2 regions of the Clostridium sp. 29_15 genome follow, and region 1 is predicted to be linked to the other one. Evidence: riboswitches for the same ligand, from Rfam matches in the RefSeq annotation. Region 1 holds a riboswitch; the other holds the start of a gene.
The links. A riboswitch is a leader RNA that binds a small molecule or an ion and turns the genes downstream of it on or off. The one in region 1 is predicted to bind lysine.

Region 1 (4,227 bases):
ATTTTTCATTAGTCTTTAAATCATCATAAGGTAATTCATATCTTTCCATTTCAAGAGTTGCCCCAGTCATTAAAGCTGCACCTTCTGCAATCTTCTTAACTTTTTCTATAACTTCAGTTACTCTTTCCTTAGTAGAAGCTCTAAAATAAAAATCAGCAACTGCTTCATCTGGAACTATATTAGCTGCAACTCCACCTTTTGTTATTATTCCATGCATTTTAACATCTGGTGTTACATGTTGACGAAGTGCATCTATTCCATTAAATAATTGAATAACGCTATTTAATGCATTGATTCCTTTCTCTGGACAAGATGCTGCATGAGCTGTTTTACCTTTATATATAAATCTTATTGGATATAAAGCACTGCTTGATCCACTTGCTCTAGTTTCTCCATCTGGATGAACTATCATTGCTGCATCTAATTCATCAAATACACCTGCTTCTGCTAAAATAACTTTTCCTCCATTAGTTTCTTCTGCTGGTGTTCCGTATACTATAATCTTTCCACCAATTTCATTTAAAACTTTACTTAAAGCCACTCCTGCACCTGATGACATAGCACCTATCATGTTATGTCCACATCCGTGTCCTATTTTAGGTAATGCATCATATTCACATAAATACCCTATAGTCATTCCTGGTTTTCCACTATCAAAAGTTGCTTTAAATGCTGTATCCATATCTGCTATTGGACACTCTACTTGGAAATTATGCTCTTTTAAAAATGTAGTTAATGCTTCAACTGCCTTGTATTCTTTATTTCCTAATTCCGGATTATTGTATATATAATCACTAATTTTAGCTAATCTTTCTTTAATTAATTGACCTTCGTTATATATTATAGTCTTCATTTCTTCTTTCCTCCCATATTTAAATTAATTGTAAAATAATTTATTTAAGTAAAAGCTAAAAGTGAAAAGATAAAAGTTACTGAATTTATTCCTTAACTCCTACCCCTTCACTCTTAACCGTTAACTTTTAACTTCTTAAGCCCAACCCATCAACATAGCACAAGTTATAAATATTATAGCTAGTGCAAATAATATAATTTGTAATGGCATTATCCACTTAAACCATTTAGAATATGGTACTCCAGCCATTCCTAAACATGCCATTAATACTCCTGATGTTGGGAAAATAGCATTTGAGAAACCATCTCCTAATTGGAATATTAATACTGTTGTTTGTCTTGATATTTCAAGTAAATCACCTAATGGTGCTAATATTGGCATAGTTAATGCTGCTTGTCCTGACCCTGAAATAACGAAGAAGTTTATAAACATTTGAACTGGTAACATTACACATGCAGCTAGTAATGATGGTAATTTACCTATAAATGATGATAAACCAAATAATATTGTATCTATGATTTGAGAATTTTCTGCTATTATTACTATAGCTCTTGCAAACCCTATTACCATTGCAGCTCCAATCATATCTTTGGCTCCATCTATAAATGCTTCTGCCATTTCATCAGCTTTTAATCCACCAACTATTCCTGCAAATATTCCAGTTATTAAGAATACTGCAGCTATTTCTGGAATCCAAAATCCTTCTTTTAATACTCCCCATATGATAACTGCTAAACAAACACCAATTGAAGCAATTATTATTTTATGTGCAAATGTAAATTTAATTTCTTCATTTTTATTTTCTTTTAATTTTTCACGTTTTTCTTCATCTAATTTATACACTGGGCTAAGCTCAGGATTCTTCTTAATTTTTTTTGCATAAACCATTAAGAATATAACTGCTACTGTTGTAGTTATAACCCATGTAATAGTACGATATACTACTCCAGAGAATAAAGGTATTTCAGCTATAGATTGCGCTATTCCTACTGTAAATGGATTAAGCATAGCTGTTGCAAACCCTACAATACACCCTAAATAACTTATTCCCACTGATAATATACTATCAAACCCTAAAGCAAGCATTAACGGAAGTAATATTGTTATAAATGGTATAGCTTCTTCAGTCATACCAAATGTTGCTCCTCCAAGAGAAAATAAAGTAAATATAATAGGAATTATTAATAACTCATTTCCCTTAAAAATATTAACAACCTTAGCTATAGCTGAGTCTATTGCCTTTGTTCTAGTTATTAAACTAAATGCACCCCCAACTATAAATAAGAATGCTATAATTTCTGCTGATTGTTGAATTCCTTCTACTGGTGCTTGCATCACTTGGAACAACCCTTGTGCTTCATTTTCAACATACTGAAATGAACCATTTAAAACTACAGTTCTAATTTGTCCATTAACTTCAGTAGCTACTCTTTCATATGTACCACCTGGCACTATATATGTTGCTATTGCCATTAAAATTATTATTGAAAAAATAATAACTAATGTATGTGGAACTTTTATTCCACCATTAAATCTTTTCCAGAAACCTTGTCTTTCTTTACCTGATACATTTTGCATTATTTTAAAATCCCCCTATTTATAATATTTTGTCACAATAGTTTGAAAAAAATAATTTTTTAAAAAATTTTAACTAATAAGTAATAGCTATTCACATTTAATTTTAAAATAATAAAAAAGCCTTGAGCTTCTCACTCAAGACTATATAATCACTAAAATACCAAATATTATAATAAAAGTATTATTATCAATAATATAATCGTTAAGTAATAGCTCTTCACAAATTAATTTGTGACAGTTTTATGTATATTTTACATAACCCCAACACTACAGTTTCAAAGCATCAACTATATGTTTCGGCGAAATTTCCTTTCAATTTACATCTTTGTGCTTACCTCCGTAAATCTACTCTTAAATATCGCAACCTCTATCAACTTCATAATATAATTCTCTCTTAACAATATACAACTTTTTTTCTTAAATGTAAAGTATATTTTCTGCATAATTATAAATTTTTCGTGCTTTTATATTATATTTCATCAATATTTTTTTAATTTATACTACTTTTATAATAGATAAAACTATATTAAGTATAAATTATTTTTCCCTATAATTTATAATTTTAAGTTGATGTAAAGCTCTAGTTGCCATAATATATTTTACTAAATCATCAGTGTTATCATCAAAATTTACAACTACAACTCCATCAAACTCAAGACCTTTAGCATAATAAGAAGGTACTATAACTTTTCCCCCTCTATAAATTATATCTGCTTTATCAAAAGCCATTATTTTAGTGAACTTTTTAAGTTCTGGTGCTATTATTTGAAGTTCATTTTTATCTTTTGTTATAACAGCTATATTTTCATAGTTTTCATCATCATATTCTTCTAAGGTTTCTAGAATAGTATCAATTAAATCTTCTTTATCATTAATTTCAATTTCTTCCACATCATATTTACCTTTTCTTACAAATGGAACTATAGCATTTTCATCTAATAATTTACTTGCATATTCCATAATTTGTTGTGTTGACCTGTAACTCTTATTTAAATCAAATCTCTTAACAAATTTTCCATAAATATCTTCTAATCTTAACATGGCAGGTACTTCATCAATCTTTACAAGTCTTTGGTTAACATCACCTACAATAGTATAGCTTCTACAACCAGTTAATCCTTGCAGCACTAAGAATTGAAGCATGCTATAATCTTGAGCTTCATCAATAACTATATGTCTGATTTCTGCCTTAGATTTCTTTCCATCAAGCTTAATCATTAAGTATAGTATTGCTGGAAGATCTAAGTATGATAACATATCTATGTTCATAAACTTCTTATAAATATCAACTATACTTTCATTATCTATCCAATTCTCTAGATCTGCTTTTACATTCATCACTTCTCTTACAACATCTCTGATGTCATTACGTCTTTTAAATTCTAAATTATTTTGCTCAATATTCTTTTCATCATCTGACATTACTTCAAGCTTAGCTTTAAATTCAGCATTTATTTCTCTTACCTTTTCATCTCTCTTATCTTTTAATTTTGATATAAGAACTCTCTTAACTTTTTGACTTCTTCTAAATAAAGGCATATATTTATAGTGTTTTTCAAATAATTCTTCTACTTCATTTAATGATACTATTTCTTCATCAAAGGCATTAAGTGCTTGTAGGTTAAAGTATTCATTTTCAAACTCCATACATTTTTTATCAAGGAACTTAATGAATTCTTCACTTGATTTATACCTGATTTCTTTTACTACTTCTTCATTTCCTTTTAATACTTCTTCTAAATAAGCTGTAAAATCAAGGACATTTTCAGTTAAGCCTATTTCTTTCATGGCAAAAC
Region 2 (4,227 bases), on a different contig from region 1:
CTGCTACTGGTGTACATTCATGAATTTCTCTTACTTTTTCTACTAAATTTGTAGTTGTTCCTGCTATTATTCTAACAGTTCCATCCATAGCTACCGCATTAATAATCTTATCTTCCATCTATACTTCCTCCTAAATTTAATATAGTTATATTTTTTTAACTACATATACTATTCTTTCACTACTTGCTTGAACCTTATTATTACTATATCCATCAAACTTATTTATTATCTCTAATCCACAATTTGATAGAGCACTTTCAAGCTCTTCTTCCCTATATGCTCTTTCAAAATGCTCCTCTTCAAATCTTTCATAAAGTTCTCCTTGCTTTACAAAGAAGGTAAGAAACATTGAAACCATATCATCTTCAAAAACATTTTCCCATATGTAGAAAACATCTTCTTCACTATATGTATAAATATTGTTACCTAATATTTCTGATAACTTATAATATGAATTAACATCAAAAATAAAAATCCCGTCATCTTTTAAATGCTCTTTAACAGAACTGAAATATTTTTTCAAATCATCTTCGTCAGTAATATAATTTGTAGAATCTAAAACTGATGTAATTAAATCGAACTTCCTATTTAGCTGCATTTCAGTCATATCTTGACAAATTATCCTACCTTTAATTCTATTTTCCTTAAATTTATTAAAAGCTTCTCTCAGCATATCTTCAGATAAATCTACGGCATATACATCTTTAAAATACTTTGCTAGTCTTACAGTAACATTTCCAGTACCACAAGCAACATCAAGATAATCTTTGTATTCAATATTATATTCATTGCATATTTCAATTATTCTGCTAATCATATTGTCATAATTAATATCTTCATTGATTAAATCATCATAAATTTTAGCAAATTCTCCATAAGCCATACTATTCCCCCTTGCTATAAATTTTACAGCTACTTAAAAATTAATGTAGAAGAAATATTTCTTCTACATTAATCTATAATTTCTAAGAATTATAATATATGTATTCCACTAATTAGTCAATCCATTATTTTCTTCCTAGTATCTCATCATTAGTTGGAATTTTTAGTTCTTTTTTTCTACGGGTCATAATACCTCCTATTCTTCCTGTTTCTTCAGCTGTGAGTCCTCCCCATCCATATTGATCAACTTTTTCTTTTAATCCTAATTCGTCAGCAATTTCATATTTGATTTTTTCTCTTAAAAGTTCTTGTGCTGTAAGCTCTTTATTAGTTTTAATTTTAGATTTTATAATTTTTTTTAGCGGTGTCTTGCTCATAACTATTCCCCCTACAAAGTAATATATGTATTTTCTCCATAAAAATATAAAATATTCAAAGATTAAATTACATTTTTATACATATATTGTATTATATATATTTATTTCAATTTTAATCTTGCATTGTTTATAAATAACATATATAATCAAACTAATCTAATAAATAATTGCAAGATAGAGGCGCGATACTTATCAGTACTATTAAAGAGCTAAGCACAATGATTTAATGGGAAAGGATTTATCGCCGAAGTAAATAGCCTATGCTTTACAGCTATTTACTGGGGGTTCATATAATATATGTATTCCTGTCACATTTTTGTGGAGAGCTATCATTTAAAGAAATCTAATAAATATTTATATAAAATATAAAAAAATTAGAAGCTTTGAGTGATTTTGCTCAAAGCTTCTAATTTTTTATTATTAATACGCTAATAAGCGTTTAAATTTAAGGGGGAATTTACATGTATAATGTAGCAGTTGTTGGTGCAACAGGTAATGTTGGAAGAAAATTTTTAGAAATTCTTGAACAAAGAAATTTTCCAATAAATGAGTTATATCTTTTTGCTTCAAAACGTTCAGCTGGAAAATATCTAAAGTTCAGAGATAAAGAATATATAGTAAATGAAACTTCTGAAGAAAATATAAAAGATAAAAAAATAGATTTGGCATTATTTTCAGCTGGCAGAGATGCAAGTTTAAAATTTGCACCAATCTTTGTAAGGTATGGTGCAACAGTAATTGATAATTCCAGTGCATGGAGAATGGCTAAAGATGTTCCTTTAGTAGTTCCTGAAGTAAATCCGGAAGACATTAAATGGAACAATGGTATAATTGCCAATCCAAATTGTTCTACTATTCAAGCTATGCTACCTTTAAAAGCATTAAAAGATGCCTACGGTATTAAAAGAGTCGTTTATTCAACTTATCAAGCGGTATCTGGTGCAGGTATGCAAGGTATTGCTGATTTAAAAGATGGATTAAAAGGAGTAGAACCTAAAAAATTCCCTTACCCTATTGCAGAAAATTGTCTTCCTCATATTGATGTATTTTTAGATAATGGATATACAAAAGAAGAAATAAAGATGATTAACGAAACTAAAAAGATTCTTCATGATGATTCCATAAGGATTACAGCTACTGCCGTAAGAGTTCCAGTACTAAACTGTCATGCCGAAAGCATAAATATAGAATTAGAAAAACCATATGAACTTGACGATGTAGTTAAACTTTTAGAATCAACTAAAGGCATAGTGGTATATGATGATACTAAAGAACTTAAATACCCTACACAACTTCAAGTTTCAGGAAAAGATGAAATTTATGTTGGAAGAATAAGACGAGATTTCAGCATTGATAACGGATTAAATATATGGGTTGTAGGGGATAACATAAGAAAAGGTGCTGCTCTTAATGCAATACAAATTGCAGAAGAAATAATTAAATAATTATTTTATACGGAGGTTAATATGACAGTTTTTAAAGGTTCTGGTGTTGCTATAATAACACCTTTCAATGAAAATGGAATAGACTTTCCTAAGTTTAAAGAACTAATTGAATGGCAGATTGCTGAAGGTACTGATGCAATAATAGTTTGTGGTACTACCGGTGAAGCTACAACAATGAGTGAATCTGAAAGAAAAGATGCTATCCAATTTGTTATAAATACTGTAAATAGACGAATACCTGTAATTGCAGGAACTGGTTCAAATAATACAGCTGCTTCAATTGAAATGAGTAAGTTTGCAGAATCTGTTGGTGTAGATGGACTTCTTGTTATAACTCCTTATTATAATAAAACAAATAAAAAAGGATTATTTAAACACTTTGAAGCTATTAACAATGCTGTAAACACACCAATAATCCTTTATAATGTTCCTTCAAGAACGAATATGAATATCACACCTGAAGCTTTACTAGAATTATCTGAACTTTCCAATATGACAGCTGTAAAAGAAGCCAGTGGCAATATAAGCCAAATTGCAAAGATAAAAGCTTTATGTGGTGATAAATTAGATATTTATTCTGGTAATGATGATCAAGTTACTGCAATTCTAGCACTAGGTGGTATTGGAGTTATATCTGTACTAGCAAATATAGTTCCTAAAGCTGTTCATGAAATGGTAATGTCATATTTAACTGGTGATATTAACAAATCTTTAGCTTTGCAGTTAAAATATCTCAAACTAACAAATGATTTATTTATGGAGACAAATCCTATACCAGTAAAAACTGCTCTTAACTTGATGGGAAAAGAAGTTGGAGAATTAAGATTGCCTCTTTATGAAATGGACGAAAAAAATAAAACAATATTATGCAGTACTTTAAAAAATTACGGCTTAATATAGAATGGAGTTTTTAAATGGTTAAAATTTTATTAAGTGGATGTTCCGGAAAAATGGGAAATGTAATACAAAATGTTATAAGCGAATTTCCATCTTTAAAAATAGTTGCTGGAATTGATAAATTTCCTAAAGAATCTGAGTTTAAAATTTTTAAAAATACTGAAGACGTAAATATTCATTACGATGTTCTTCTTGATTTTTCTAGAGCTGATGCTTTAAAAGACTTACTAGCTTTAACAACTAGTACAAAAAAGCCTTTAGTATTATGTTCCACTGGTTACACTGATGAAGATTTAAAGTTAATTGAAGATTCTAGTAAAACTCTTCCAATTTTTAAATCTGCCAATATGTCATTAGGTATTAATTTAATAAATTCTTTACTAAGGAAAATTTCACCTCTACTATATCAAAATTATGATATAGAAATAATTGAAAAACACCATAACCAAAAAGTGGACTCACCAAGTGGAACTGCTCTACTACTGGCTGACACCATCAAGGAATCTATTTCTGATGATACCTACTATGTTCATGGAAGAAATGGAGAAAAGAAACGTGAAAAAGCAGAAATAGGAATACACGCTGTTAGAGGGGGTTCAATTGTTGGAGACCATGAAATCATCTTT

Region 2: another riboswitch for lysine. It lies ahead of BHW04_RS11305 (aspartate-semialdehyde dehydrogenase); the one in region 1 lies ahead of BHW04_RS05000 (YfcC family protein).

What each region holds. Positions count from the first base shown of each region.
Region 1 covers NZ_MNRT01000024.1:38,149-42,375, reverse strand. Annotated here, with positions in the region: gene BHW04_RS05005 (M20 family metallopeptidase) at 1-853, opposite strand, end outside; gene BHW04_RS05000 (YfcC family protein) at 989-2,431, opposite strand; lysine riboswitch at 2,634-2,809, opposite strand; gene BHW04_RS04995 (HelD family protein) at 2,969-4,227, opposite strand, start outside.
Region 2 covers NZ_MNRT01000042.1:105,561-109,787, forward strand. Annotated here, with positions in the region: gene hslO (Hsp33 family molecular chaperone HslO) at 1-118, opposite strand, end outside; gene BHW04_RS11295 (class I SAM-dependent DNA methyltransferase) at 146-883, opposite strand; gene BHW04_RS11300 (small, acid-soluble spore protein, alpha/beta type) at 1,008-1,259, opposite strand; lysine riboswitch at 1,427-1,596, shown strand; gene BHW04_RS11305 (aspartate-semialdehyde dehydrogenase) at 1,721-2,704, shown strand; gene dapA (4-hydroxy-tetrahydrodipicolinate synthase) at 2,726-3,604, shown strand; gene dapB (4-hydroxy-tetrahydrodipicolinate reductase) at 3,619-4,227, shown strand, end outside.